One region of the Micromonospora sp. WMMD812 genome, then DNA from elsewhere that is predicted to be linked to it. Evidence: riboswitches for the same ligand, from Rfam matches in the RefSeq annotation. Region 1 holds a riboswitch; each other region holds the start of a gene.
What was found. Region 1 has a riboswitch for cobalamin ahead of O7603_RS32190 (acyl-CoA thioesterase). Riboswitches for the same ligand answer to the same signal wherever they lie in the genome.
Positions count from the first base shown of each region.

Region 2: it holds a riboswitch for cobalamin, as region 1 does, so the genes downstream of both, cobN (cobaltochelatase subunit CobN) here and O7603_RS32190 (acyl-CoA thioesterase) in region 1, are expected to answer to the same signal.
Region 3: it holds a riboswitch for cobalamin, as region 1 does, so the genes downstream of both, O7603_RS32890 (CbtB domain-containing protein) here and O7603_RS32190 (acyl-CoA thioesterase) in region 1, are expected to answer to the same signal.

Region 1 covers NZ_CP114904.1:6,985,164-6,990,922, forward strand. Annotated here, with positions in the region: gene O7603_RS32180 (serine/threonine-protein kinase) at 1-610, shown strand, start outside; gene O7603_RS32185 (LysE family translocator) at 811-1,437, opposite strand; gene O7603_RS32190 (acyl-CoA thioesterase) at 1,441-1,962, opposite strand; cobalamin riboswitch at 2,110-2,255, opposite strand; cobalamin riboswitch at 2,487-2,697, shown strand; gene O7603_RS32195 (hypothetical protein) at 2,653-2,973, opposite strand; gene O7603_RS32200 (ribonucleotide-diphosphate reductase subunit beta) at 3,067-4,062, opposite strand; gene O7603_RS32205 (ribonucleoside-diphosphate reductase subunit alpha) at 4,116-5,759, opposite strand, start outside.
Region 2 covers NZ_CP114904.1:458,163-463,921, reverse strand. Annotated here, with positions in the region: gene cobN (cobaltochelatase subunit CobN) at 1-2,976, opposite strand, end outside; cobalamin riboswitch at 3,265-3,394, opposite strand; gene O7603_RS02025 (MBL fold metallo-hydrolase) at 3,575-4,300, shown strand; gene O7603_RS02020 (hypothetical protein) at 4,365-4,700, opposite strand; gene O7603_RS02015 (hypothetical protein) at 4,808-5,554, shown strand; gene O7603_RS02010 (aldo/keto reductase) at 5,593-5,759, opposite strand, start outside.
Region 3 covers NZ_CP114904.1:7,113,252-7,119,010, reverse strand. Annotated here, with positions in the region: gene O7603_RS32915 (DUF6596 domain-containing protein) at 1-97, shown strand, start outside; gene O7603_RS32910 (YciI family protein) at 120-479, opposite strand; gene O7603_RS32905 (NUDIX hydrolase) at 595-1,062, opposite strand; gene O7603_RS32900 (hypothetical protein) at 1,199-2,311, shown strand; gene O7603_RS32895 (histidine phosphatase family protein) at 2,369-2,938, opposite strand; cobalamin riboswitch at 3,027-3,169, shown strand; gene O7603_RS32890 (CbtB domain-containing protein) at 3,201-3,419, shown strand; gene O7603_RS32885 (CbtA family protein) at 3,437-4,195, shown strand; gene O7603_RS32880 (iron ABC transporter permease) at 4,610-5,695, shown strand; gene O7603_RS32875 (ABC transporter substrate-binding protein) at 5,721-5,759, shown strand, end outside.

The DNA.
Region 1 (5,759 bases):
GGACTCGTACGACCGTCGGATCGGGGCCATCACCAGGGCGGCCTCGACCGGGTCACCAACCGTGCGCCTGGCCGCCCGGCAGCGGGTCCGCACGGGTGCGTGGAGCCGGGCCGGCAGTCGGGGAGACCGGGCCGTCAGTCGCGGAAACGCCGCGCTCGCTCTGCTCCTCGGGTCGGTGGCCGCCGTTGCCGCCGTTCTGGTGATCGCGGATCCCACCGGGATGACGCCGGGCCAGACCGGGCGACCGTCGTCGCCCCCCGCGGCGCCGTCATCGGTGTCGCCACCGCAAGGGGGACCTGGTCCCGGCGGCGGTGGCGGCGAGCCGGAGACTCGCGGTTCGGCCGGTGTACCGGTTCGAGCGCCGGGATCCCCAACCCCGACGGCCACTCGTCCCGCGGCCGAGAGCGCGGCGGGCCGACCCACGCCGTCAGACGGCAGCAGTTCGATCTCACCACGCCCTACCACGTCGGAAGGCGCGTCGCAGGGACCGACGGCAACGCCGACGGGCGGAACGACGGCGGACCCGACGGAGGAACCGACGGCGGACCCGACCGAGGAACCGACGGCGGAGGAATCGGCAGCCGGAGGGTCCGCAGTGCCGCGGACTTAGTCGACGCCGGAGGCCCGAGGCTGCTCCGGCAAGCCCTACTGTCCGGCTGACGGCTTCGAACGCGGCCTGCCTCGTTACGGGCGCTGTCCGTTGCGCTGGCTCCGCCGGACGGGGTCTGAGTCGGCCGGGTCCTCGTGGCCGGGCTAACCGGCCCCGAGGACCCTGCTCGCGGCAAATTCTCACGTGCCCGGGCGGACCGGCTACGAACTCGCCGCCAGGCGGAGCCCGAGGCCGACGAAGGCGATCGCGCAGATCCGGTTGATTCGCCGCGACCAGCGGCCGTCGGCCAGCCGGCCGGCGAGCCGACCGGCGCCCGCGCCGAGAGCGATGTCGACGGTGAGCTGCACCGCGACGAAGAGCGCGCCGAGCAGCACCAGTTGAGCGGTGACGTTGCCGGAGGCCGGCGAGACGAACTGGGGCAGGAATGCCACGCTGAACAGGATCATTTTCGGGTTGAGCAGGTTGGTCACCAGCCCACGCAGGAACGCCCTGCTGGCGCGGGAGTCGTGCCCGGCGGCGGCAGCGGTGGGCTCCGCCGTGCTGCGCAGTGCCCGCACTCCGAGAATGATCAAATATGCCGCACCGGCCCACCGGATCACGGCGAACAGCACCGGAGAGGCGGAGATCGCCGCCGCGAGGCCGCACACGACCGCCGTGACGTGTACGGCTTCGCCGGCGGCGACGCCCAGCGCGGCCACCACCCCGGCGCGGGCGCCGTAGCGGGTGGCATTGGCGAGCACGAACATCATGTCCGGGCCCGGAGTGACCATGAGGACCACGATCGCGGCAAGGTAGCCGGTGAGGGCCGTGGCGGAGAGACCGACCACGCCTCAGCCCTCCCCGCCGCTGAGCAGAGCCCGTCGCAGTGCCAGCCGGTGCTCACGGCGGATCTCCGCCTCCCGGTAGCGGCGTCGGTCGCCGTCGGTGTGCGGCAGCAGCGGCGGGACCGGGCGGGGCTGGCCGTCGTCGTCCACGGCGACCATGACCAGGTGCGCGGTCGCCACGTCGACGGGCGGCACGGCTCGGTCCCACCGGTCGGCGGTGACCCTGACGGCCACCTCCATCGAGCTGCGTCCGGCCCAGGTGATCCGGGCGTCCACGTGCACGACGTCGCCGACCCGGACCGCGCGCAGGAACGCCGTCTCGTCGATGGCCGCGGTGACCGCCGGCCCGTCGGAGTGCCGGGCGGCGACCACTCCGGCGACCGAGTCGATGAGGTTGAGGATCCGGCCGCCGTGGACCGTGCCCATGAGGTTGGTGTGATGCTGATCCATGATCTGCGACAGCGTCAGGTGGGACGCCGACGGCGGCCGGCCGGCAAGGGTCGCGGTGGTGGTCGTGGTGTCGTGCACTGTCGTCGTCCGTCCTCGGGAAGCGCACCACCGACCCCGGGGAGCGCACGTCGAGGACGCGCCGACGGCTCGCGCACGGCGCCTCACCCGCCCGACCCGCCCGCGAGGTCGACGGCAGCGCACACACCTCGTGTGCGCAGCGCGGGCAGGTCTTCGGACTCGCGGGCGCGACCGGCTCTCACCGGTCTCCTACTGGCCGTCGCTTCCCGGGCAGGTCGCCCAGTGCTGATGACGGCGGTCGTTCCCACTCACCGCTGCGGGGCAGTCCCGGACTCCCACCGGGTTCCCTCTTACGACGCCCGGCCGGCTACGACCGGGCGAACCAGCGCCGCCCGGAAGCATATCCCCGCGCCCGCCACCGCCGGGTCGACCGCGCGTCCGACCGTGAGTCATCTCCCTCGTTGCTGTCGCCCAACCTGAGTGCGAGTGCCAAGATCAGGTCATTCGGCGCACCCTGCGGGCCGGCAGGCCGTGAGCGGGTCCCCGACGAATGCCGCACACACCGTCGTCGCCTGGCGCTCCCCTAACCTGTCGAGGCAGCTGGTTCGCCCGTCCGTCCAGGCCGGGTGCCGCAAGAGCTAACCCGGTGAGAGTCCGGGACTGCCCCGCAGCGGTGAGCGGGAACGACCGCCGTCAACGCTGTGCACACGTTCGGGAAGCGACGGCCAGTAGGTGACCGGAAGGCTCCGGTCATGTCCGCGAGTCCGAAGACCTGCCACTGCCCGCGCCCGGAGCGCGGCCAGATCGGTGACCTCGAGGGGTCGGCGGTGAACGACAACAGGCTTCATCAGCGTGCGCAGGACACTGTCGGGACGCGGGACCGGCAGGCGTCCGACGATCCATCCGGTCCGGGACTGCGCCCCGGAACGCTCGCCCGCCGGCTCGGCGTCGCGCCGACGACGTTGCGAACCTGGCATCAGCGGTACGGGCTTGGTCGGCGGCCCGTAGCGGCAAGGTTTCGCGCTGGGCGGGCTCGTCGACCTGAATGCCCCTGATCCCCGCACCCTCCAGGTCGCGACGCGCGCCCTGCTGAGTGTGTCTGCGATCGGGTCGCTGCTGTCCTGGGCGAGGGCAGCGCCCAGGACAGCAGCCCGACTCAGCCGATCAGAAGTCGTCGTCGAAGCTGACCGAGCCGGTCACCCCGACCTGATAGGCCGACACCCGCCGCTCGAAGAAGTTCGACAGCTCCTGCACGTCCTGCAGCTCCATGAACGCGAACGGGTTGCGGCTGCCGTACATCGGCTCGATGCCGAGCACGGCCAAGCGCCGGTCGGCCACGTGCTGAAGGTATTCCCGTATGTCGGTCAACGACATACCGGAGACTCCCTGCTCGAGCAGGTCGGCGGCGAACTGGACCTCGCATTCCACGGCCTCAGCCAGCATGTCCTTGACCTGCCGCTCCATCTCGGCGTCGAACAGGTCCGGCTCTTCGGCACGCACGGTGTCCACCACGTCGAAGGCGAAGGCCATGTGCATGGACTCGTCGCGGAACACCCAGTTGGTGCCGGACGCCAGCCCGTGCAGCAGGCCCCTGGACCGCAGGAAGTACACGTACGCGAAGGCGCCGTAGAAGAACAGGCCTTCGATGCAGGCGGCGAAGCAGATCAGGTTGAGCAGGAACGCCCGCCGGTCCGCACGGGTCTTCAGCTCGCGCAGCTCGAAGATGGAGTCGATCCATTTGAAGCAGAACTCGGCCTTGCGGGCGATCGAGGGGATGTTCTCCACCGCCGCGAACGCCTCGAACCGTTCCCTCTCGTCGGGGACATAGGTGTCGAGCAGGTTCAGATAGAACTGGACGTGCACGGCCTCCTCGAAGAGCTGCCGCGAGAGATAGAGCCGACCCTCCGGGGAGTTGACGTGTTGGTAGAGATTGAGCACGAGGTTGTTGGCGACGATGGTGTCGCCGGTCGCGAAGAACGCCACGAGCCGGGACACCAGGTGCTGTTCCGCCGGGGAGAGCTTGGCCAGGTCGGCGAGGTCGGAGTGGAGGTCGACCTCCTCGACGGTCCAGGTGTTCTTGATGGCGTCCTTGAACCGGTCGAAGAAGTGGGGGTAGCGCATGGGCCGCAGGGTCAGGTCCATGCCGGGGTCGAGCAGCATGTGCCGCTCGCCGGCGCTGGTACTGGTGCTGATGCGGGTTTCGGGAATGGTGGTCACTGGCAGGCCTCGCAGCTTTCCGGGTTCTCCAGGGAGCAGGCCAGCGCCTCGTCGTCACTCATGGCGACGATCGGCTTGAGCGCCGGGGTGACGGCGACGGTCGCCTGCTGGATGCGGGTCGCGGGACGCGACCGCAGGTAGTAGGTGGTCTTGAGCCCGGACTTCCAGGCGTACAGGTACATCGAGGAGAGCTTGCCGATGGTCGGCGCGCTCATGAACAGGTTCAGCGACTGCGACTGGTCGATGAACGGGGCGCGGGCGGCGGCCAGGTCGATCAGGGCCCGCTGCGGTAGTTCCCACGCGGTACGGAACAGGTCCCGCACGTCGGCTGGCAGGTCGACGATTCCCTGGACCGAGCCCTCGGCGCGCTTGATCTGTTCGCGGATCGGCGCCGTCCAGAGCTCCCGCGCCTTCAGCTCACGGACCAGATACGTGTTGATCTGGAGGAACTCACCGGACATGGTCTCGCGCTTGAACAGATTGGATACCTGCGGCTCGATGCACTCGTAGCAGCCGGCGATCGAGGCGATCGTGGCGGTCGGAGCGATCGCGACCAGCAGGGAGTTCCGCAGGCCGTGCGCGGCGATCGTCGACCGTAGCGCCGCCCACCGGTCGAGCTGGGTGGGCTCGACACCCCACAGGTCCGGGTGGAGCTCGCCCTTCGCGGCGCGGGTCTCGGTGTACGCGGGGTGCACGCCGAACTGCTCGGCGAGCGCGGCCGACGTCTCCAGCGCCGTCAGGAAGATCTCCTCCTGCACCCGGGTGGACAGCTCCCTGGCTCCGGCAGAGTCGAACGGCAGCCGCAGCGTGAAGAACGCGTCCTGCAGGCCCATCAACCCGAGCCCGACCGGACGCCAGCGGGGGTTCGACACCGCCGCCTGATCCGACGGGTAGTAGTTGATGTCGATCACCCGGTCGAGGAAGACCACCGCGGTACGGACCGTCGCCCGCAGCTTCTCCCAGTCGACGCCCTCGGCGGTGACATGGGCGCCGAGGTTGACCGAGCCGAGATTGCACACGGCGGTCTCCGCGTCGCTGTTCACCTCGAGGATCTCGGTGCAGAGGTTGGACAGGTGGATGGTGTTGCCGGGCAGGCCGGTCTGGTTGGACAGCCGGTTCGAGGCGTCCTTGAACGTCATCCACCCGTTGCCGGTCTGCGCGAGAGTCCGCATCATCCGCCCGTACAGATCCCGGGCCTTGACGGTCCGGACGGACTTCTTCTCTGCCGCCCGGTACGCCTCGTCGAACGCCTCGCCGAACAGGTCGGGCAGCTCGGGCGCGTCGGACGGGTCGATCAACGACCAGTCCCCGTCCGCCTCGACCCGCCGCATGAACTCGTCCGGGATCCAGTTCGCCAGATTGAGATTGTGCGTACGACGGGACTCCTCACCGGTGTTGTCCCGCAGCTCCAGGAACTCCTCGATGTCCGGGTGCCAAGGCTCGAGGTAGACGCAGGCCGCGCCCTTGCGCCGGCCACCCTGGTTGACCGCGGCCACCCCGGCGTCGAGCGTCTTGAGAAACGGCACGATGCCGTTCGACTTGCCATTCGTGCCGCGGATCAGCGCACCCCGGGACCGCACGCGCGACCACGAGATGCCGATCCCTCCCGAGAACTTCGACAGCTTGGCGACCTGGTGGTA
Region 2 (5,759 bases), 610 kb from region 1:
CGCCCCGGGCTTCGAGCCGAAGATCCGGGCGGTGGCCCGCCGCTCGTCGCCGTGCTCGGCCACGTCGGCGGTGACGTGGGCGCGGACGAAGTTGCGCTCGGCCGGCTCGTCCAGGGCGGCGACCTGCCGAACCGCGTCGTCGATCAGCGCCACCACGTGCGGGAAGGCGTCGCGGAAGAAGCCGGAGATGCGGACGGTGACGTCGATCCGGGGGCGGTCCAACTCGGCCAGCGGCACCACCTCGACGCCGGTGACCCGGCGGGACCGGTCGTCCCAGGTGGGGCGGCAGCCGAGCAGCGCCAGGACCTCGGCGATGTCGTCGCCCTGGGTCCGCATCGCGCTGGTGCCCCAGACGGTGAGCCCGACCGAGCGCGGGTACTCGCCGGTGTCGGTGAGGTGGCGGGCCAGCAGCGAGTCCGCGAGGGCGACGCCGACGTCCCAGGCGTTGCGGCTGGGGATCGCCTTGGGGTCCACGGAGTAGAAGTTCCGGCCGGTGGGCAGCACGTTCACCAGGCCCCGGGTGGGCGAGCCGGACGGGCCGGGCGGGACGAACCGGCCGTCGAGGGCGGCCAGGGTGTGCGTCAGCTCGTCGGTGGTCCGGTCGAGCCGGGGCACCAGCTCGGTGGCGGCGAACCGGAGCACCGCCTCGGCGTCCGGGATCGACCGGCCGGTCACCTCGCCGACCACCGCGCCGACCTGGGCGGCGTCCCACCCGAGGGTCTCCATGCCGACGACCAGCCGGCGGGCGAGCGCCTCGATGAGGTCGACGGCGTCGGCGGCGGTGGCGGCCGGCCCGTCCACGGTGTCGGTGAGCGCCGCCGGCACGGCCATCCGCGCGCCGGGCTCGGCGAGCAGCGCCGCCTCGTCGAGGCCGTAGCCGGCGGCGAGGGCCTGCCGCAGGCCGGGCAGCGCGCGGCTGCCGCCCCAGACCTGCGGCGCGCGCAGCACCGCCAGGACCAGGTTGACCCGGGGCTCGCCGGTGGGCGCGGCGGCCAGGACGTGCAGGCCGTCGCGGATCTGCACGTCCTTGACCTCGCACAGGTACCCGTCGAGGTGCAGCACGAAGTCGTCGAAGTCGTCGGCGTCGGGCATGTGCTCGGCGTGCAGGTCGTGGTGCAGCTCGGCGGCGCGGACCAGCGCCCAGATCTGCGCCCGCACGGTCGGCACCTTCGCCGGGTCGAGGGCCTGCACGGTGGCGTACTCGTCGAGCAGCTGCTCCAGCTTCGCCAGCTCGCCGTACGTCTCGGCGCGGGCCATCGGCGGCACCAGGTGGTCGACGACCACGGCGTGCGCGCGCCGCTTGGCCTGGGTGCCCTCGCCGGGGTCGTTGACGATGAACGGGTAGACCAGCGGCAGGTCGCCGAGGACGGCGTCCGGGGCGCAGTCGGCGGCGAGCCCGAGGCCCTTGCCGGGCAGCCACTCCAGGGTGCCGTGCTTGCCGAGGTGCACGACGGCGTCCGCGCCGAAGCCGCCGTCGGCCGGGGGCGCGGCGAGCCACCGGTACGCGGCCAGGTAGTGGTGGCTCGGCGGCAGGTCCGGGTCGTGGTAGATGGCGATCGGGTTCTCGCCGAAGCCGCGGGGCGGCTGGATGAGCAGCACCACATTGCCGAAGCGCAGCCCGGCGAGCACGACGTCGCCGCCGTCGGTGTAGAGCGCGCCGGGCGGCTCGCCCCAGTGGGCGCGCATCCGTTCCCGCAGCTCGCCGGGGATCTGGTCGAACCAGCGCCGGTAGACCTCGCCGGGCACCCGGGCCTCGGCGGCGGCGAGCTGCTCCGGGGTGAGCCATTCGACGTCGTGGCCGCCGGCGGCGATGAGCGCGTGGATCAGCGCGTCCCCGTCGTCGGGCGGCGGCGCGTCGCCGAGGTGGTAGCCGGCCTCGGCGAGCTGGGCGAGCAGCCGCACCGCGGAGGCGGGGGTGTCCAGGCCGACCGCGTTGCCGACCCGGGAGTGCTTGGTCGGGTACGAGCTGAGCACGACGGCGAGGCGCTTGTCGGCGTTCGGCAGCCGGCGCAGCCGGCTCTGGCGGACGGCGATGCCGGCGACCCGGGCGGCGCGTTCGGGGTCGGCGGCGTACACCGACAGGCCGTCGGGGTCGATCCGCTTGAACGAGAACGGCACGGTGATGATCCGGCCGTCGAACTCGGGAACGGCCACCTGCATGGCCGCGTCCAGTGGGGACAGCCCGGCGTCCGAGGCGGCCCACTGGTCGCGGGTGCTGGTCAGGCAGAGCGCCTGGATAACCGGTACGTCCAGCGCGGCGAGCGCGCCGACGTCCCAGGCGTCCTCGTCGCCGCCGCCCGACGCGTCGGCGGCGACGGTGCCGCCGGCGGCGAGCACGGTGACGAGCAGGGTGTCGCAGCGGGCGAGCAGGTCGTACGGGCCGTCGCCGGCGGTCAGCCCGCGCAGCGAGCCGCAGTAGACGGGCAGCGGGTTGCCGCCGGCCGCCTCGACCGCGTCGGCGAGGGTGTCGACGAACCCGGTGTTCCCGGCGAGCGCGTGCGCCCGGTAGAAGACGATCCCCACCGTGGGGCGGTCCGGGTGCGCCGGGCGGTCGCCGTGGACACCGTGGGTCGGGGTGGGCGCCGGCGGCGCGAAGCCCTCACCGGTGAGCAGCACCGTGTCGGAGAGGAACCGGGCCAGCTCGGCCAGGTTGGCGGGGCCGCCCTCGACCAGGTACGCGAGCGCCTGGGTGGCCACCCCGGACGGCACGGTGGACGCCGCCATCAGCTCCGCGTCCGGCACCGACTCGCCGCCGAGCACGACCGTGGGCACGCCGGAGGCGAGCACCGCGGCGAGCCCGTCCGGCCACGCCGGGGGGCCGCCGAGCAGCCGTACGACGGCGAGGTCGACGCCGTCGAGCAGCGCGGGCACGGAGTCGGCGTCGACGCGGGCCGGGTTGGCCAGCCGGTAGTCGGCGCCGCTGGCGCGGGCGGCCAGCAGGTCGGTGTCGGCGGTGGAGAGCAGCAGGGTGCGCACGGACAGCTCCGGAGAGTGACGCCCGGATCGCCGCGTGGGCGGCCGGGCGGGCGGGTGGGCGCGGGGTCAGCGACCGCGTCGGGCCGCCGGCGGGGTCGTCGGCCACGGGCCGACGCCGACGGGCGGCGCGGGGCGTACGTCAGTGGCCGGCGCGGCCGGATGCGAGGCCGACGTCTCCGCCGGAGGTGAATGCGGGCCGGTCACGGCGATCGCCGGCGGCGCTGCGGACGCGGTGCGTCATCGGGTCCTCCTCGGGTGTCCACGCCCTGGGGTACGTCCCGACGGCCGAAGTATCCTGGCTCCCGGATCGACGCTCACCCCCGGCCTTCCAACCGCGCACGCACGGCCGTGGCTCACGAGGGGGGATCGCTCCCCGGTGACAGTGGCGGGACCGCGCCGGAATCGCACCGGCTTCCTTCACTGCCGTCAGGCCGCGAATGCTGCCACACCCGTCCGACGCCGGTCAACGCCGCCCCCGCTGGTCACCGTCGCCCAAACCATCGATTGATGACGATGTCGGAGTGGAACGCCCGGTGTGGACGGTGGCCGGGCATAGGATCGGGCCGGCACGAGCGACCGGCTCGGATCGACGGGGAGGATGACGGCCATCATCGCCATGCGGTTCCACCATCTCGCCGGTCGCGTCTGGCTCTGCCCGGGCGATCCGGACCCGGAGGCCGTCCAGGCCGGCGTCGCCGTCGTGGCCGACGAACGCGGCAGTGTGCTGATCGACGCGGGGCAGAGCCCGGCGCACGCCCGCGAGATCCGCGCCGCCCTGGACGCCGCCGGGCTGCCGCCGCCGCGCTGGCTGGTCTACACCCACCACCACTGGGACCACGTCTGGGGCGCCTGCGCCTGGCCCGGCGTGGAGATCGTGGGACACGTCACGGGTGGCGAGTTGCTGCGGGCCGAGGCGGCCCGGCCGTGGAGCCACCGTTACCTACGCGAGCAGGTCCGCGCCAATCCGCGGCTCGCCCCGAGCTTCCGGGCCCGGGCGTTCGCGGTGGACTCCTGGGACGACTTCGCGGTGCTGCCGCCCACCCGCACCTTCACCGACGAGGAGGAGCTGCCGGTCGGCGTACGGCTGCGGCACGTCGGCGGCGCGCACGCGCCGGACTCGACAGTGGTGCTGGTGCCGGACTCCGGCGTCATGCTCCTCGGCGACTGCTACTACCCGCCACCCGCGCACCTGCGCGAGCCCGCGGACGGCCTCGACGTCGCGCTGCTCCGCCGGCTGCTCGACGAGGACTACCGGTGGTACGTGTCGAGCCACGGCGACGCGATGACCCTGGAGCAGGCCCGGGCGGAGATCGACGGCGCCTGAGCCGGCACGCCGGCGCCCATCCCGGGTCGCGCGTCATCCGGCGGCCGGCGGGGCGCGGGACCGGTCAGCGCATCCGGCGCTCCGGGTGGGCCCGGTTCCAGGCGCGCATCCGCTCGGGGTAGCCGGTGCGGGCGGCCTCGTACAGCGGGACGGCGCGGCGGCGGGCGATGTCGGCCGCCGCCCGCGGCGAGCCGGTGCGCCGACGGATCCATTCGCCGTCGTGGGCGATCGCCACCACCGTGGTGTCGGTCGCCGTGGTCTCCGGCTCCAGGTAGAACTCCACACCCTGCCGGCTGGTGACGAACGCCTCCAGCGCGGCGAGGTCCTCCCGGGTCGCCTCCCGGTCGAGCTTCGTCGGTGCCCCGTGGGCGGCGCGTGACCGCCGGTTGAACCAGCCCATGCCCCCTCCTCTCCTCGGTGCTCCTCCAGTGCAGCACCGTTTCCTGTCAATCCGCTGCGAGCCGGATGGGAGCGACCTGACCCCGGCGACCTCGGTAGGGTCGGGCCGTGGCCGGAGTGACGGTGGCGGTGCGGGCGGCCGCCGACAACGCTCAGTGGTGCGGCAGCGTGTGCGCCAGCCACGGCCTGGCCGGGCGGACCGACGCGGACGCCTGGTCGGTGCCGCGCCGCTCGCCGCCCTGGTACCCGGACGCCGTCACGCTGCGGCCCGGGGTCCGCGCCGCCGTCCTGCTGAACCGCATCGACGACGGCCCGGGCGCGTCGGTGAAGGACAGCTTCGCCGACCTCGACCTCGCACCGTACGGCTTCCGCGTGCTCTTCGCCGCCGACTGGATCCACCGGCCACCCGCCGACCCGCCGGCGCTGGGCGAGCCTGCCGCCGACGCGCCCGCCGCTCGCCGGCCCGGGACCGGGCGGTCCGCCGCTCAGCGGCCCGGCGCCGTGCCGCTGACTCCGGTGACCAGCCCGGACCGGTTGGCCGCCTGGGCGGCCGCGCACGGCGGCGGCGCGCTGTTCCGCCCGGAGTTGCTGGCCGACCCCCGGGTGACCGTGCTGGCCCGGTACGCGCCCGACGGGTCGGTCGCCGGCGGCGCCGTGCTCCACCGCAGCGGCCCGGCGACCGGGGTCTCCAACGTCTTCGCCGTCGGCGACGGCGTGGCGGAGATCTGGGCCGGGATCTGCGCGACCCGACCCGGGGCGCCGCTGGTCGGCTACGAGTCCGGGCCAGACCTCGATCCGGCGCTACGGGTCGGCTTCGCCCGGGTCGGGCCGCTGCGGGTCTGGCTGCGCGACTGAGGATCGCCGGGTGGGCGGGCCGGCCCTGGCCGGCGGGCTCAGCCGAGACGGGCCAGGTCCTCCGGGGTGAGCCGCACCGCGCCGGCGGCGACGTTGGCCGCCAGGTGCGCCGGGTTTCCGGTGCCGGGGATGGCCAGCACGTGCGGGCCCTGGTGCAGGGTCCAGGCCAGCCGCACCTGGTGCGGGGTGACCCCGTGGGCGTCGG
Region 3 (5,759 bases), 130 kb from region 1:
GCTGACGACGGCGCAGCGGGCTCTGGAGCTGGCGACGAACCCGGCCGAACGGGAGCTGATGTCGCGGCGGGTGGGTGAGCTGAGGCGCCGGCGGTGAGACCGGCGCCCCAACGGCACCGCTATTCCCGGCTCATCACCGGACGGACCTCCAGCGCGCTCATCCCGGCGGCGAGTGGCCAGGTGGCCGCGATCCGCGCGGCCTCGTCGACGTCGTCGCACTCCAGCATGACGATCCCGCCGATGACCTCCTTGAGTTCCAGGTACGGCCCGTCGGTGACCACCGGCTGGCCGTTCGCGTCGGCGCGCACCGTCCGTGCCGCGTCCCGGGGCTGCAGCTCGGCCCCGCCGTCGGCGATCTTTCCGGTCGGCTGCCACCGCTCGAACCACTCGTAGACCTGCTTCATCACGTCCTGCTCGTCGGCCGGGGACAGCGCGGTCCACTCGCGGTCGTCGCCGAAGATCAGCATCGCGTACTTCATCGTTGCTCCTCCTGGTGGGAGACGCTGTGTCGTCGAAGTGACGAACGGCCGGCACCGGTCCTCGACAGGTTCCGCCGAATGTCCCGCCGGAAGTTCCGGCGGCCACCGGCTCTTCCTACTCCCGAGTGTCGGGCAGGTACGTCGGAGCAACGCCGGTGCGCGCCCGCATGGCCGCGGTCACTCGCGCGCCCGTGCCCGGCGTCATCAGTGGCAACGCCTGCGCGAGCGAGAGGAACGCGCACTCGCGTACCTCGCCGTTGGCCAGCCGGATTGCGACGTCGTCGGGCACCTGGCCGCAGTCGAAGAGGAAGTAGACCATCGGTTCCGCCCGGTACCGGTGGGTCGGCAGCCAGTCGACGACGAGCAGCCGAGCGGGCACGACACGCACACCGATCTCTTCGGCCACCTCCCGGGCACAGGCTTGCTCGGGAGTCTCACCAGCTTCGACGTCGCCGCCCGGCGGCACCCAGTCCGGCCGGTAGGTTGGCTGGGTCAGCAGAATCCGGCCCTGCTGGTCGGCGATGAGCGCGTCGGCCACCACGGTCACCGGGGTTATGGAGCTGACGCCTGCGGGGCGCGTCAAACCGGACCCTCCGAAATCTCGGCCATGAACCAGGCGGGCACCGGCCGGGCGATCTCCCTCGACATCAGGGACAGCGTCATCCGTTCCGCGCGGCATTGCCCAGATAAAGCGACGATTGTTCACATAGCCTGACTATATGCACATGGCCGAACCGGATCCGGAGCGGGCCGACGACGAGCGGAAGCGTGTCGAGAACGCGGTCCGCCCGCGCCGCGAGCCGCCTGCGATGGTGCCGTTGCGGCATGCGATCACCAGCGCCATCGGTCCACTGCTCGTCGCGCTGATCATCGGGAGCGGGTTCATCGCCGCCTACGTCGGCGCCCTGCACGACCCCAAGCCGAAGGACGTTCCGGTCGGCGTGATCCGCGGCGACCAGCCCGCGGAGAACCTCCTGGCCGCTGTCCGGACGCAGGGCCGGCAGCTCAAGGCGACCGAGTACGACGACCGCACCGCCGCCGAGCGGGCGCTCGACCGGCGCGAGATCTACGCGGTGCTGGCCAGCGCGAGCGACCCACCCGGACTGACCCTGACCATCGCCAGCGCCGCCGGGCCCCCGGCCACCGAGTTGATCAAACGGATTCTGACGGTCGCGACCCAACGCGCGCAGGTGCCGCTCACAGTGACCGACGCCGCACCTGTCGACGACGACGACCCACGCGGGGTGGTGCCGTTCTACATGGCCATCGGCCTGGTCATCGGCGGCTACTTCGGCGGCATCGCCCTCAATCTGACGTTGGGCACGGTGCCCCGCAACGTGGCCCGGGCGGGTCTGCGGATCAGCGGCCTCGCCCTGCACGCCGCCCTGCTCGGGCTCGCCGGTGCGCTCCTCGCCGGCCCCGGTCTGGGAGTCTGGGACCGGCACCTGGTCAGCCTCTTCGGCGCCGGGGCGCTCCTGGCCTTCGCCGCCGCGCTCTTCGCGGCCGCCGTGCAGAGCTGGCTCGCGCGGCTCGGCACCGGGTTGATCATCTTGTTGCTGGTGGTGCTGGGTAATCCCGGCTCCGGCGGCATCTACCCGCCCGAGTTCCTGCCCGGGTTCTTCCGGAGCGTCCACCTGTGGGACATCCCAGGGCTGGGCTCCGATCTGATCAAGTCGGTGATCTACTTTCCGGAAGCGGCCTTCTGGCCGGCGGCCAAGCTCGCCATCTGGTGCGTCGCCAGCATGATCGTGCTCTTCGCCGCCACCGTGGTCCTCGGTCGGCCGCGCGCCCGCGCCGCGCACGCCCGCGCCGACCGGACCGAACCGGGGTGATCCGCCACGGGCGGATCCGGTGGACCGCGGCGCCTCCGGGAGCGGCTTCCGGCTTGGTCAGGTCAACGGGCCGGCCGTCGTACGCAGCGTCCACCTGGCGGGACCACCACGAAGGACGGTCGCGGTGAGCGGGGCTATGTCGATCCGCCAGAACGACGCGGGCGTGGCGTGGATCGCGGTCACGATGCAGGCGCGGATCACCATCGGATGGGTGACGGCGATGATTGTGCGCGCCGCGTCGGGCAGCGCCCGCAGCCAACCCGCGGTCCGGTCCAGCAGGTCGCGCAGGCACTCGCCGCCGTGTGGCGCGGCAGCCGGGTCGGTCAGCCATGCGGCGATCGCGTCCGGCTCGCCCGCCGCGACCTCGTCGAGGGTACGGCCGGCCCAGGTGCCGAGGTCGCCGTCGCGCAGGTCCTCGTCGACGGTTGGCGTGAGCCCGAGCGCGGTGGCGGTCTGCACGCACCGTCGTGCCGGCCCGCAGCGCACCTCGTCGGCGCGGGGCAGCGCGCCGACGAGGGCGGTCGCGGCGGCCAACCCGTGCGCGTCGAGTGGCTCGTCCCGTGGAAAGGCGGCGGCGCGGGTGGCCGTGGTCGGTGCGTGGCTGACGAGGATCAGGCGACTGCTCATGCTGCCAACCTCCGACTCGTCGGTGTCGTCCGACAGGTTGCGACCATCACCGCTGCGGACGACGGCTCACCCGTTGACACCGCTCGCCGGCGTCCGTACCGTCCGGGGCACCAGCGTGACGGTCGGAGGAAGCCGGTGAAATCCCGGCACGGTCGCGCCACTGTAACCGGGCCTTGCGGGCGGAGCCCCACAAGGCCGGGAGTCAGACCCTCCCCGTCACGGCACCCACTATGGGACGCGTGATCCCGAGGAGGTCCATGTCATGGCAGACGTGTCGCTGCCCACCCCCACCGCCGTGCCGCTACCGGCCGCCGTGCCGCTGCGCCAGATCCTGCCCTGGGCGCTCTTCGGCACTCTGCTCGCGGCCGTGCTGCTCTACTTCGTCGGCGTCGAGCAGGGCGTCCTCTCCGTGTTCGCCGGCGAGACGGTGCACGAGTTCGTGCACGACGGACGCCACCTGCTCGGCTTCCCCTGCCACTGAGCCCGGCCGGAGACCTCATGCTGTCCGCACGCTCGCTCCTCGTCCGCGGCATGCTCGTCGGGCTCGCCGCCGGCGCCGCCGCCTTCCTCTTCGCCACCGCCTTCGGTGAGGGCCCGGTCGGCCAGGCCATCGACTTCGAAGCCGCCCACGCCGCCTCGCACGCCGGACACGCCGAGGCCGGCGAACCCGAACTGGTGAGCCGCACCGTACAAAGCACGGTCGGCCTCGCCACCGCCACCGTGGTGTACGGGGTCGCGCTCGGCGGCCTGTTCGCGCTCGCCTTCGCCGTCGCGTACGGCCGGATCGGCCGCTTCACCGCACGCGCGACCGCCGCGCTGGTCGCCCTCGGCGGCTTCGTGACCGTCGCGTTCGTGCCCTTTCTCAAGTATCCGGCCAACCCGCCGGCCACCGGCAATCCGGACACCCTCGGACAACGGACCGGCCTGTACTTCCTCATGATCGTCATCGCGGTCGCCGCCGGCCTGCTGGCCGTCTCCTTCGGACGCTGGCTGCACCCTCGACTCGGCGGATGGAACGCCACCATCCTGGCCGCCGTCGCGTTCGCCGTCGTCATCGCGATCGTCCACATCGCCCTGCCCACGATCAGCGAGGTGCCTGACGGGTTCCCCGCCCTGGTGCTCTGGAACTTCCGGCTCGCCTCACTCGGCACCCAACTCGTCACCTGGGCCACGCTCGGCCTGCTCTTCGGCGCGCTCGTCGACCGGCACGTCCACGCACGCGCGGTGCCGACCTCAGCGCCGGCGCTCTCGGCATGAGCCGAGGTCTGGCGCTCTCGGCGTGAGCCGAGGTCTGGCGCCCTCCGGCGACGCGCCGATCACGGACATCAGGTAGTCGGGTTCCGCGTCGCCCCCGTCGGTGGAGCCACCGCCGAGGCCCTTGGTCGCGGCGGTGGTCACCGGACGCGCGCTCGCGCGAAGGCCGACGACCGCCGCGTTGCCCGGGACCCACCACGACGTGCCAATCCGCCCGGACACGCGGCGGAGTTGCCGCCCTCCCCACCAGAGTGCGGCGGCGGCTGGGCGGACGAGCGCCCGGATCGGACCCCAGCTCGAACGCCGGGCATCTCGGATGTGAACAGGGGCGCATCGGCTTCCTCGAGCCTTGATCTTGCTGCTAGCTTGTTGCCAATATTGTGCAGAAGCAATAGTGGTGCAGCTAGGAGTGCGGCGATGACCACCAGCCTGCTGACGGAGCAGGATGACCCGCTCGGTGTCGCGGCGCAGCGACGCCGCACCGGGACATGGCTGCTCGTGCTGACGGTCGGGCTGGTCCTGACCGGGGTGGTCGCGGTCGGGTCCGGTGCCATCGGGATCCCTCCGGTGACCGTGGCGCGGATCATCGGGCACCAGCTGTTCGGGTTTCCCGGTGACGTGACCTGGACGCTGCCGCAGGAAGCCATCGTCTGGCAGGTCCGGCTGCCCCGGGTGCTGCTCGGCATGCTCGTGGGCGCCGGACTGGCGGTGTGCGGGGTGGCCCTGCAGGCCATGGTGCGCAACGTGCTGGCCGACCCCTATCTGCTCGGCATCAACTCCGGGGCCTCCAGTGGCGCCGCCGCGGCGATCCTGTTCGGCGCCGGCGCGGGTTTCGGGCAGTACGCCCTGTCCACCAGCGCCTTCGTCGGCGCGCTCGCGGCATCGTTGCTGGTCTTCCTGATCGCGCGCAGCGGCGGCCGGGTGACCTCGATTCGACTGCTGCTGTCCGGGGTCGCGGTCGGCTACGCGCTGTACGCCACCACCAGCTTCCTGATCTTCGCGTCCGGGTCAGCCGAAGGCGCGCGCTCGGTGATGTTCTGGCTGCTCGGCTCCTTGGGCCTGGCCCGGTGGAACGCCCTGCTGGTGGTGGCCGCGGTCGTGCTGGGTGGCGCGATCCTGTACCTGACCGTCGCCGGTCGGCGGCTCGATGTCCTGGCCATCGGCGACGAGACCGCGCAGACCCTGGGTGTATCGCCCGCCCTGTTCCGGATGCGCCTGCTCGTGGTCGTCTCCCTCAGCGTCGGCGTGCTGGTCTCCGCGGCCGGCAGCATCGGCTTCATCGGGCTCGTCGTGCCTCACCTGGCCCGGCGCCTCGTCGGATCGCCGCACGTACGGGTGGTGCCGGTGGCCGCCCTGCTCGGGGCCATCCTGCTGGTCTGGGCCGACGTGCTCGCGCGGGTGTTGCTGGCCCCGCAGGAGATCCCGATCGGCATCATCACCTCCCTGCTCGGCGCCCCGTTCCTGGTGGTCCTGATCCGTCGTCTGCACGCCTCCGGCGCCTGAGCGCCACAGCCGTGAAGGAGAAACCATGAAGGCAACCCGTCTCGCCGTCACCGCCGCCGCGTCC